Regions from separate parts of the uncultured Bacillus sp. genome, predicted to be linked through region 3. Evidence: predicted binding sites of a transcription regulator. Region 3 holds the regulator's gene; each other region holds the start of a gene.
The links. The regulator LexA, encoded in region 3, represses DNA repair genes until DNA is damaged. The targets are predictions, from matches to a motif close to CGAACATATGTTCG.
Positions count from the first base shown of each region.

Region 1: Q5C82_RS07125 (DNA repair exonuclease) is a predicted target of LexA. The motif match lies at 2,207-2,220, and genes of this name have one in related genera.
Region 2: recA (recombinase RecA) is a predicted target of LexA. The motif match lies at 2,415-2,428, and genes of this name have one in related genera.

Region 1 covers NZ_CATYRA010000003.1:265,228-269,517, forward strand. The annotation lists gene Q5C82_RS07120 (ATP-binding protein) at 1-926, opposite strand, end outside; gene Q5C82_RS07125 (DNA repair exonuclease) at 931-2,157, opposite strand; gene Q5C82_RS07130 (ABC transporter permease) at 2,262-3,521, opposite strand; gene Q5C82_RS07135 (ABC transporter ATP-binding protein) at 3,514-4,290, opposite strand, start outside.
Region 2 covers NZ_CATYRA010000002.1:91,687-95,976, reverse strand. The annotation lists gene Q5C82_RS04305 (serine hydrolase) at 1-1,126, opposite strand, end outside; gene recA (recombinase RecA) at 1,296-2,342, opposite strand; gene Q5C82_RS04295 (competence/damage-inducible protein A) at 2,515-3,765, opposite strand; gene pgsA (CDP-diacylglycerol--glycerol-3-phosphate 3-phosphatidyltransferase) at 3,783-4,290, opposite strand, start outside.
Region 3 covers NZ_CATYRA010000002.1:240,107-244,396, reverse strand. The annotation lists gene Q5C82_RS04770 (recombinase family protein) at 1-651, opposite strand, end outside; gene yneA (cell division suppressor protein YneA) at 670-987, opposite strand; gene lexA (transcriptional repressor LexA) at 1,137-1,754, shown strand; gene Q5C82_RS04755 (hypothetical protein) at 2,144-2,572, opposite strand; gene fosB (metallothiol transferase FosB) at 2,648-3,070, opposite strand; gene Q5C82_RS04745 (YndM family protein) at 3,268-3,720, shown strand; gene Q5C82_RS04740 (poly-gamma-glutamate hydrolase family protein) at 3,743-4,290, opposite strand, start outside.

The DNA of each region.
Region 1 (4,290 bases), on a different contig from region 3:
GGATTAAGCTTTTGCATCTGTTTGTCCAGCTCTGCCATCTTCACCCGAAGAGCCTCCAGCTGTGCGGATTTCGGGTGGAGGTGAGATTCATATTTTTCCAGCTGATGCAGTCCGTCAGCCGGAAATTGTCCCGCCTGTTCCGGATATTGTGCCATCGCTTGTTCCAGCACCGCTTTTTCATTTAGCAACGGCTTCAGCTCAATCGCTCCCTCAATCGTTCGGATATGTTCTGCCGCCTCTTTCAATTCGGTTTCTGCGGCTGCAAGACGGGCTTCAAGCGTTCTTTTTTCCTCAAGAAGCTGATGATAGCCCGCTTCCTCTGCTTCAGCCTGTTTCAGCTTTGCTCCCAGTTGCTTGAGCGTTTCCAGTTCCTGATTCAATTGAGGGTTTCGCCCGTTTGGTTTATAGAGCCTTTCGCTTTCCTTTGTCAACTTTGAATCAAGCTTAGATACGGCTTCAGCGCCAAACAAGCTGGAAAACAGCAAAAATTCCCCTATCTTGTCCCGATTAAAGGCGTGAATTTCCTGCAGCCCGAATACATCAAACGAATAAATGGCTTTGTACAGCGCCCTGTCTGTGGTGCCCTGGAACAGCTGCTTTAAAAAATCTCCTTGCTTCACTTCGCCTTTTTCTGTGTACACTCTCAGCTTTTCGGCAGTCCCTTTCGTCCGTTCGATTTTCACAGCCCCATACTCAGGATGTTCAGCTTCAAGAACACCGCCATAGACACCGCCTGTTTTCGGTTCATATTTTTTCGTTTTCGGAAAACCAAACAGCATGCTTTCAATAAATGACATCATCGTCGTTTTTCCTGCCTCATTTAATCCGTAGATTAATTGGACAGGCGAGGCGGAAAAGTGAAAGGTCTGATTGGAAAATTTCCCGTATTGGTAGATATGTAAAGATTTAATTCGCAAAGCTTTCACCGCCTCATATTTCAAGCACCTTAAGCTGTCTTTTCAATAAAATCTGTGCCTGCTCTTTTATTTCCTGTAACTCCTCTTGGCTAAACCGGTCGGCGTGCCTTCTGTACACAGGATGCCGCTCAAGCCCTTCCAGCACATCTGACAGATCGCCGCGGTCAATGTCCGCAAATAAACCGCCAAAAAAAGGATCAAGGTTTGTAAGGTTTGCTTCATTTTCTGTCTCATCGTCCAATGAAAGCGGCCAAACGAATTGTTCCTCCTCAGCCTCTTGCTCCTGAAAGGCTTCGAGAAGCTCATCCAAGGTGCCTTTCGGCGCCTCCAGCAGCCATTCCGGCGCCCGCCCTTGTAATACTAGTCTTACACAAACAGGGCTCCCCTTTATCCGCAGCTTCGAAAACACGTCCTCAACCATTCGGAAAAGGGCGGTCATATTCTTTGCCTCTGTCACATCAACTGTCACTTTTTCCCACAGGACATCATGCGCTTTCTGAAATTCATAAGAAATATCTCCATTAGTCACATGAACGAGATAATAGCCTTTATCTCCCGTCTCCTTCATATGGCGCGCTTGTGTGTTTCCCGGATAGATGACTGCCGGGTGCTCGGCAGAAAGAATCTGGCGTTTATGTATATGGCCAAGCGCCCAATAATCCATTCCGCTTTTCACGAGATCGTCATGCGTAAACGGGCAATACGGATCGTGTCCTTCAGATCCTGATAGCGTGCCATGGAGCATACCGATATGAAACGGCGCGTCAGTCGACCTCCGATAGCGGGCGGCTTGGTTTTCGGTCACGGCTCTGGCCTGATAGCTGAAACCGTAAATGCTTGCTATGCGCCTGCCTTCCTTATAAAACGATTTTTCTTCAGGAACTGCGGACGAAAAAATATGGACATTCTCAGGCCACTCAATCGGCGTCCACTCTCCGCCAAGATGATCGTGGTTCCCAAAGATCACATAAACTGAAATCCCGCATTCTCTCAGTCTTTCAAACTGTTTTTTCAAAAAGAGCTGCGCCTTTAAGCTTCGATTGGCTTCGTCAAACAGGTCCCCCGCCAGCAAAATGAAATCAACGTTTTCTCTCACTGCGGCATCTATCATATGTTTCACGCTTGCAAACGTGCTTTCTTTAATCCGGGCAAAAATCGGTTCCGGCAGATGCGATACCCCGTAAAACGGGCTGTCTAGATGTAGATCTGCCGCATGAATAAAGGTTAGATCAGTCAACAATCTGCTCCTTTCCAGGATGAAGTACCCTTATTTTAGCATCGAATTCTTACGAATGCACGTTCTGTCAATAAAGAAACAGCCTGAGAATCCCCAGGCTGTTTTTATCAGTTTTTCGCTAAACGAAGTGCTTGTTTGATCGCTTTAAACGCGCTTGAATTGCCGTAAATCAACACACCGCCCTTGTAAATTCTGGCGCCGATGACAGCCAGTATGACAATGGTGAGCAGTGTGATTCCGATTCCGGTAGCAGCCTGCCAGAATGGAATATCAAGCATACCGACACGCAAGAACATAATCATTGGTGTAAAAAACGGAATAAACGAAGTTACCGTAATAAATCCTGCATCAGGTGCATTCAAGCCGAACATCGCGATCATAAAACCGGCGACAACCAAAAGCGTCATCGGCGTGATCGTTTGCTGCACGTCCTCTATTCTGCTGACGACACTGCCGAGAAATGCGGCAAGTGTTGCGTATAAAAAGTAGCCAAGCAAAAAGAAAATCACAGCATAGATGACAGTGGTTGCGGAAACGTCGGTCAGATTAAGGAATCCGCCGACAGATGAAGCCGTTTCGCTCGTTTTGTTCAACTTAAGTGACAGAGAGCCGGCTGCTATAATGACAGCAAGCTGTGTGATCCCGACGAGCCCGATGCCAAGCAGCTTTGCAAACATCTGCTGAATCGGCGGCATGCTTGAGATCAGGATTTCCATGACACGCGAGGATTTTTCGGTTGCAACCTCCATCGCAATCATGCTGGCATACATAATCACAGAGAAATAAATGACGAACAGCATAATATAAACAAGCCCTACTGTCTGACCAAGCTCTTCCTCAGACTTCGCTCCCTCTTTCAACGCCTCCTGTCCGACAGTAACAGGCGCATAAAGGCTGCTGATCGTTTCCTGCGAAACGCCGAGCTCCGCCGTTCCGACAGCCGTTTTGGTTTGCGTCAGCGCCTGCTGCAGCGTTTGATACGTGCTTTCATCTGAAATCGTTAACGCTTTATATGTTCCTGATATGGTCCCTTTTTCATCGCGTTTGATGATGAGCATGCCATCAAGCGTTTCATCTTTGACTTGCTTTGTGGCCTCATCCTCCGATAGCTTTGATTGCTTCACATCAAGATCACCGTTTGTATCCACCGCTTTCAGCTGCTTCGAGAAAATCGGATATAATTCGTTTGTTTCATCAACAACGGCGATTTTTTCTTTCGCATCATCACCTTGAAACAAAGAAATGATCGACTCCAGATTCGTTACAACTAAAACAAGCAGTACTGTGATGACAGTCGAAATAATAAAAGATTTAGCCATAATCTTATTTTTGTATGTATGAGAGAGCATGATCCAAAATTTATTCATAGACGGCCCCCACCTTTTCTATAAAAATATCATGCAGTGACGGCTCTTCTAGCTCAAACTTTCTGATAAACCCTTTTCCTTGAAGCATAGCAAAGATCTCTTGAGAAATGTCTTCATTAGCGATCTGCAGCTTGACGCCTCCGGCCGTTTCCTTCCATTGGAGAATGCCTTCATGAGACTGCAAAAAACGCAGATCATCATCGGAGTGAATGGTGACATTCTTTTTGCCGAAAGAACGCTTTATCTCCTTCAGCTTGCCTTGCACAACCGGCTTTCCTTTCTGCAGTATGCAAAGGTTCTCACATAGCTCCTCCACATGCTCCATCCGATGGCTAGAAAATAAAATAGAAACGCCGCTGTTTTTCAAAGAAATCACAGCCTCTTTTAACAGCTCAACATTGACAGGGTCAAGGCCGCTAAATGGTTCATCAAGAATCAGCAGCTCCGGCTTATGCAAAACAGCCGAAATGAATTGGATTTTCTGCTGATTTCCCTTCGAAAGCTCTTCTACCTTCTTATTCTCATAATCTGTTATATTGAAGCGTTCAAGCCATATGCCGAGCTCTTTTACAGCCTCCCGCTTCTCCATCCCTTTTAATCTGGCAAGATAGACGAGCTGATCCTTTACCTTCATTTTCGGATAAAGTCCCCGCTCTTCCGGCAAATAACCGATTTTGCTGCTGATATTATAATTCACAGGACGGCTCTTCCAGCTGATTGAACCCTCCGTAATGCTTAATAAGCCAAGGATCATGCGAAACGTCGTCGT
Region 2 (4,290 bases), 150 kb from region 3:
TAGCGTTATTTTGAATGTTTGACAACAAAACAACAATGGTTTGCCCAGATTTGCTAAAGCTGTTCAAGATATTGAAGCCCGGCATGACACCATGGTTTGAATAGCTTCCGGGAGCAACATAAAATCCCATACCATATGTGGAACTGCTCCCTGGCGTAAACATCTTTTCGTAGCTTTTTTGCGAATACAGTTTGCCGTCTATCAGCGCTTGGTCAAATTTGTACATATCTATAGCACTCATATAAATATCACCGGCTCCATACAACTGAGATAGATCGGGCATATACGGTGTAACCATTCTGCTGCCCTTCAGCTTATACCCGACAGCAGGATAAGGTTCTTTATTATATGTTTTATAAAAGCCTGCATGCGTCATTCCCGCCGGTTTAAAAATATGATTCGTTATGTATTGTTCATAAGACTCACCGCTTACTTCAGCTACAATATAAGCGAGAACAGAATAATTGGAATCCTTATAGTCCCATACACCCGGCTGACGTTTGATTCCTTGATGTTCTACGTCTTTTATTAAATCGTCCGGAGTGATTGCGCCGTTTCCTTCAATATGACCGTTTATTCCCGATGTATGTGTAAGCAGATTCTTCAAAGTAATTGTTTGTCCGTTAGGGAAATTTGGTAAATACGCACTTACCGGATCACTTGTTTGAAGTTTCCCTTTTTCCTCAAGCTGCAAGATAGCGGTTGCAATCAATGCTTTTTGTGATGAACCGACATAAAAAGATGTCAATGGATTATTTTGAATGTGATGTTTACGGTCTGCATAACCAAAACCTTTATTTGTTACGATTTCTCCATTTCTGACAATCATGGCTGTACCGCTGAAACCGATCTCTTTTAAATAATTGCTGATTTTTTGATTACGGTCGACTGTTTTGATTTGTTCCTCTGTTTTTTTGGCGGTTTTCTTTTTGACTTCTTTTTTCTGGCCGTTATCTGAAACTGCTGCAGTTTCTTGAGATGGCTCGTTCTCTTCACTATTTCGATGAAGCGCATTCCAAATCGTAAAGCAAATCATCACTGCTAAAAGACCGAGCAAAAGTTTGCCTCTTTTATTTAGTTTTCTCCGTCTGCGTTTCGCAGTTCTTCTGCGGGTTGGGCTTGTCATTCATTTTTTCCTCCCAAAATAAATTCCATTTTGCACACGTTTTGTTAGACGAATAAAGCACTGAAAAAGTTGTCAAAAAAAGCAATATTCTTATCATTTTTTTTTCAAAAATACAAAAAGGCTGAGTTTTTTACTCAGCCTTTTGTATCATTTCAAACTTATTTTATTTTTATTCTTCAAATTCGAGTTCTTCTTGTGTCTCTCCAGCTTGCTGCTGCGCTGCTCCGTGATTATCCAAGCCGTAATGTTCGCGAATTTGCTCCTGGATCATCAGCATGATATCTTTATTTTCTTTCAAGAATTGTTTTGCATTTTCACGGCCTTGGCCAAGACGCTCTTCTTCATAAGAATACCATGAACCGCTTTTTTGCACGATATCAAGTTCAGTTCCAAGATCAATGATTTCGCCTTCTTTTGAGATGCCTTCTCCGTACATAATGTCAACCTCGGCTGTACGGAACGGCGGAGCTACCTTGTTTTTCACGACTTTGATTTTCGTTTTGTTCCCCATTACGTCGTTGCCTTGTTTCAGCTGTTCAGCACGGCGCACTTCAAGACGCACGGAAGAGTAGAATTTCAGCGCGCGGCCGCCAGGAGTTGTTTCCGGGTTCCCGAACATAACGCCGACTTTTTCACGAATTTGGTTAATGAAAATCGCGATTGTCTTCGATTTGTTAATGGCCCCTGAAAGCTTACGAAGCGCTTGAGACATTAAGCGAGCTTGTAAACCGACATGCGAATCTCCCATGTCGCCTTCAATTTCCGCTTTCGGAACGAGAGCCGCCACAGAGTCGACAACAACAATGTCAACTGCACCGCTTCGAACCAGCGCTTCCGCAATTTCAAGCGCCTGCTCACCTGTGTCAGGCTGAGACAGTAAAAGCTCTTCGATATTGACTCCAAGCTTTTGCGCGTATACCGGATCTAACGCATGCTCCGCATCGATAAACGCGGCTTGTCCGCCCTGCTGCTGAACCTCAGCAATCGCATGAAGCGCCACAGTTGTTTTACCTGAGCTTTCAGGACCATATACTTCAATAATCCGTCCGCGCGGATATCCGCCAATTCCTAGTGCTGTATCAAGAGCGAGGGAGCCGCTTGGGACAGTAGAAATTCTTGTATCTGTCTTTTCTCCCAGTTTCATAATAGAACCTTTGCCGAACTGTTTTTCTATTTGTTTAAGAGCCATATCTAAGGCTGCCTGACGATCACTCATTCTATTTTTTCCTCCTTTATGTTACCACTACATATACTATACCCTGTTTGAAGGGATTTGCCAAGAAAAAAGCGAACGCATATTCGGATTTTTTCTTGGCGTGATTTCTATCAAAATATCATAATGTATCAGAGAAATCATGTTTTCTTAGGAGGATAAGGTGCTGAAAATATTATTTTTGCTCTAAAAGCTTCAAGATTAAATGACAGCCGTATTTAGCACCGCGTTTTCTGATTCCCGTTCTGGAACCCGCAAAGTGAAACTCGTGAACCTCTTCTTTTCCATTTGCTGAAATACCGATAAACACATGTCCAGGCTCATGCCCTTCTTGAGTATCAGGTCCTGCTACACCGGTAAAGCTGATGCCGATGTCGCTGCCAGTGAGCTTTTGAACACCCTTTGCCAGCTCTGATGCGCACTCCTTGCTGACCGCGCCAAATTGATCTAATGTCTCCTTCTTGACGCCAAGCACATTCTGTTTCACGTCGTTTGTATAGCAAACAACGCCGCCGGCAAATCGTTTTGAAGCACCGCTAAGATCCGTCAGCCATTCAGAAAACAGCCCGCCGGTAAAGCTTTCCGCCGCGGAAATCGTAAGGCCTTTTTCCTTACATGCTTTAGAAAGCTCTTTTACAAGGGAAGTATCATCGTAACCATAGAAAAATTCACCGACACGTTCTAAAATAACAGCCTCTGTTTCTTTTAACAGACGCTCTGTTTCCTTTTCGTCAGCATGCTTGGCTGTCAGACGCAGCGTCACCTCTCCATCTGCCGCCAATGGAGCGATTGTCGGGTTGGTTTGTGCATCAATAATATCTTCCAAATCGGCTTCAAGCTGAGATTCACCGATACCGAAAAAGCGAAGAACGGTTGACACAATTTTTTCATTTGAACCCATTTTTTTCAGCAGAAGAGGCTTTGCCTCGTTTTCAAACATGGGACGCAATTCGCTTGGCGGCCCAGGAAGAAGCATATAAAAGCGCGATTCATGCTCTGTGAGCATTCCCGGTGCCATTCCAAAGTGATTTGCCAGTACGTCAGATCCTTCGATCACAAGCGCCTGTTTTCGGTTATTAGGTGACATCGTGCGTTTTGTTCGTTTGAAATAGTCCTCAATGGATTGGAACGCCTCTTCATTTAACACAAGCGGACGTCCCAGCGCATTTGCAATCGTTTCTTTCGTCAAATCATCTTTTGTCGGTCCGAGACCTCCTGAAAAGATAATGAAGTCAGAACGTTCTTCAGCAATGCGGATGACCTGCTTCAGCCGCTCCGGGTTATCTCCGACTGCTGTATGATAAAATACGTTCACCCCGATTTCAGCGAGCTGTTTGCTGATAAATTGAGCATTTGTATTAGCGATCTGGCCAAGCAGCAGCTCTGAACCGACTGCAATAATTTCTGCTTTTTTTGGAAATTCCATGACGAAGTCCTTCTTTCTTAGTTAGATGTTTTTAACGCTTCCCAGTTTTTAGCGAAATATTCCCAGCCTGATACGACAGTAAAGAAGACAGCTACCCACAGTGCTAAATCAGCAAACGGGAATGACACAAGTTCAAACGGAAGATTATGAAGAAGCAATGCGGAAACCGCAATGATTTGTGCCCAGGTTTTAATTTTACCAAGCATGTTAGCAGCTACGACTTCTCCTGTTCCGGCTAAGACAAGCCTTAAACCTGTCACGGCAAACTCCCGGCTGATAATCACAATAACCATCCAGGCCGGAGCAAGATCAAATTGAACAAGGATAATTAACGCTGCCGATACAAGCAGTTTGTCCGCAAGCGGATCTAGAAATTTTCCGAAGTTTGTGACGAGATTCAGTTTTCGGGCATAATATCCATCTATCCAGTCTGTTGTGGATGCAATAATAAATAGGATAGCCCCTGCCAAGTGTGCGACCGGAATCAATTCGTCTCCAAATTCGAGCATGCCCCAGTCAAATGGC
Region 3 (4,290 bases):
CTCGGCTGTCTCATCATTCTCTATGTATTCCTGATACCGCCGGTGGACGGTCGCTTTAGACACATCATAGCCAAACCCTCTTAGCGTTGCCGCAATTTCTGCGAACGTCAGTTTATTCGCTCTTAGGCGGACGATCTCTGAGATTGGGACCTCTATTCTTTCTTTTCCGCTGTTTTCATGTTGGTTTTTCAGGTTTTTTTGCGGTTTAAAACCGTTTTTTACTGCACGCTTCATTCCCCGCTTGATTTTCATGTTGTGAATTTTTCGCTGATACTCTTCCACTATGCTGACGATCTCCAGCACCATCGAGTCAGCCTCCGATAACTCCAGTTCACCTCTGTGAGCCGTTGTATAGACTTGCACACCTTCTCTGTAGATACAATGGAGCAGGGCGATTTTTGCATTTCCCCGGCCGAGCCTAGTCTCATCCTGAACCAAAATAACATCGATTCCCGAATTCTTGATCTCATCAAGCAGCTCAAATACACCGTCCCGATCAATTTCATATCCGCTGGCTTTTTCAGAAATTACTTTGACGACTTCCATGCCGTTCTCGGCTGCAATGGCCGTTAGCTCCTCCATCTGCCGCTTTAATGATGTTTCCTGCTGTTCTTTATTTGTGCTTACGCGGGCATATATGAGTGCTTTCATTTTTTCTATCTTTCCTCTCTATCTTACAGTTGCCAATTCATATGCATCCTGATGCTTCTTTTTCAATGGAATCACCAACTCATCTCCCGGCTGGATATCAGACGTCTGCAGATGATTTTTATCAGCTACCCATTCAATAAAATCGTTTTTGTTTATCTTTTTTGTATCTGCTACCTGATCAGCAATTGACCAAAGTGTGTCGCCTTGCTGGACTTTTATTTTAGCATACTGATTAAGCTCCTGACCGCTGCTTGTATATGACAGCAAAAGGATAACCGCGCTCAAAATCACTGAGAATAGACCGACAAAAATAATAGATTCTTTACTCATGACCATAACCTCCAACAGGAATGTTTGTTCGCTTTTTTATAATTTCAGTATATACGAACAAACGTTTCTGTCAATTGTTTTTTCGAACCTATGTTTGTACTGTAAGGAAAATCATGCTATAATCTTCTTAAAATCGACGTTTTGAGGTGCGAAAAATGACGAAGCTATCAAAAAGGCAACTTGATATCCTCCGTTTTATTAAAGCAGAGGTTAAATCAAAAGGATATCCGCCTTCCGTGAGAGAAATCGGAGAGGCTGTTGGGCTTGCGTCCAGTTCAACTGTCCACGGCCATTTGGCCCGTTTGGAAACAAAAGGGCTGATCAGACGGGATCCGACAAAACCTAGAGCAATAGAAATACTTGATGAAGAAGTAGACATTCCGCAAAGTCAGGTCGTTAATGTACCGGTCATCGGGAAAGTCACGGCGGGATCTCCTATTACAGCAGTAGAAAATATTGAAGAATATTTTCCGCTTCCTGACCGTATGGTTCCTCCGGACGAGCATGTATTTATGCTGGAGATAATGGGAGACAGTATGATTGATGCTGGTATTCTCGATAAGGATTATGTCATCGTTAAACAGCAAAATATAGCGAACAACGGGGAAATTGTAGTTGCGATGACAGAAGATGATGAAGCTACGGTAAAACGTTTCTATAAAGAGGATACTCACATTCGCTTACAGCCTGAAAACCCAACGATGGAACCTATCATCTTGCAGAATGTCAGCATTCTAGGGAAAGTGATTGGCGTGTTCAGAACCGTCCATTAACCTATTGATCTATCAAATGCATGAAATAACCCCCTCTTCCTTTACGGAGAGGGGGTTTATTGTACAAAAAAGCAGGCTCGCCCTGACTTTTGGGTGCGAGCCTGAATAGGAGGAAAAAGAACATCATGTTTACACCATAATTATCCACCAAACAATTGTTGAAGTCAAGAAATTTTCTTTCCTTCAGGAAACTTTTATAAAAATATTGTCCGTTTAACACATTAGACGTTATCTCCTTAAAAATGTTTCATTTTCTTAGGTCGTGGAATGATGCAGCTTCATGTTATTTAAGGAGCGCGGCAATTGAAATTTAATGAAAATTTAGTACACAGTATAGTTGGTTCAACATTTCTAAAAAAACAGCTCACTTTTCTTGATCAACGTGAGCTTCAATCAAAATGTAAATACTGTATACCATAACTGCCCTTTACCCGAACACTTGTGCAGTTTTCTGAGTGTTCTTCTGCAAATATACGGTATCGGTGAAATGGATCGATAGAAACCTTATCCTGAGCACTAAAATCAAACCAGCTGCCGCTGAATTGCTTCGTGCTCAGTGTGGTATATTCTCCCGTAAGCCTCATTCGCTGAAGTTTAATCTCAACTGAACAAGTATTGGCTCCCAAGATCGTAAACTGATAGCCTAAAATATAGTCGATCGCCGGAACATCACTGATATTTTCCAGAACAAACGATTTTGTGCTGTCATTTAAAATAAAGTCTGTTTTGTGATCAAAATCTAAAGCTGACGCATGGGGACTGGCATTGCCAAAAAAACACATCAAAACTGCTGTTAAGCCTAAGATTTTTATTTTCAATCACATCCCTCCTTTACCATATTTTAACCTTACATAAGATTTATGTATATGTTCTGTGTAATATCAAGAGGTCGTTCAATCATAAAAATCCATATGTGTTTTATCCTGTTTATAATAACGAAGCCTGTCTTGAAGGGTTCCTGTATGAAATTCAAATTTGTGACCGTCTGGATCGGTAAAATAAATTGATTTTCGATCGCGTTCATCTCGTTCTCTGCCAGGCAGAATATTGACATGAAGCCTTTTTAATCTTGCTGACATTTCCTCAAACTCATGATCTTCAATAGTAAATGCAATATGGGTGTAAGACGCCATAATGTCATTTCTCGGAATGCCAGGTTCTTCATTAAGCGCAAGCCAGATGCCATTTAAATCAAAATATGCTGTTGTTTTTCCCTTAACCAGAAGCTTGGCATCAAACACTTTTTGATAAAAATCAATTGATGTATACAGATGAGAAACTGAAAATAATAAGTGATTGATTCCTTTTATCTTCACAAATCATTCCCCCTTGAAAGCTGATCATCCATATGTACGACTTTTTCCCAAAAAAGTTTCATGCAGTCAGCAAAAAATACCAGTGTAAACAACATCGGATTGTTTACAATAATGACTGTCGAATTGAATTACTTATGTTTTTGATAATTTGTTTACAGCTAAGGGTTTTCTTCAAAAATAACAATTTAGGTGGTCAAATGAAACATATCATTGCTCTTGCTTCAAAGGTTGCTTTCACTCTCGCCCTTTTATATGTGATTTTGGACAGAGTCTATCACGCGCCCTTTTTAAGTGTGATGTTTATTGCACTTTTCCTAGGTTTTGTTTCCTATCTATCCGGTGACATGCTCGTCCTTCCCCGCACAAACAATATTACAGCTTCATTAGCTGACTTTGGGCTTTCATTCGTTATTCTTTGGGTCTTTGTTTTAACCCAAACAAGAAATGATTTCCCACCGTTTGCAGCTGCTCTACTTTCCGCTGCCTGTCTTACTGTTTTTGAATACTTTTTTCATCGGTATCTGCTAAAAAATGTGCTGGATGAAACCTTCCGAAATGAACTGTCAGCCAGGGATAACACTCTACAGTATCAAACAGAAGCCGCAGATGAGCTGTTTCCTGACGTTACGAATGAGAAGCATGAGGAATAGGAGGCTTAGCGCCTCCTATTTTTCAGTAGCTATTATTGATAAAACGGGACATCACTTCTGTAAAATCATAAAACCTCTCATTTTGAGTAACAGATCTGCTTTTTAAAGAAAAAACGCCGAACAAAGATTTTCTAAAACCTGTGCTCATTTCTAACTGGATACTCAAACCTGTTTTTGATTTATTTGCGATGTTATTCGGACTTACGCCTGCATGCGGATGATCCATACCGAGCAATACAGCAGGAAAACCGGCATTTTGCAGTTTTTCAACTAAATCTGCCGCTCTTACGCGATCTGTACCGCCGACTTCGATCTGCTGATCTTCTTCTGCATATCCGTGCAATGAAATGACATATTCATGACTTCCCGTCATTTTCAGGGCCCGAGGCTCATCAAAATGCGTGCTCGTAAGATGCAGCACTGAGTTTCCTGACGATTTTAAGCCTTCAAATAAATACAACGAGTACTCTTTGCTGAGCTCTCTCGCTATTTCACTTGTCCCGCCTTCAATACCTCCTCCGTGAATGGCTAAAACAAGAAGAGGGCTGCCGGTTTCTTTCGTAACAATGC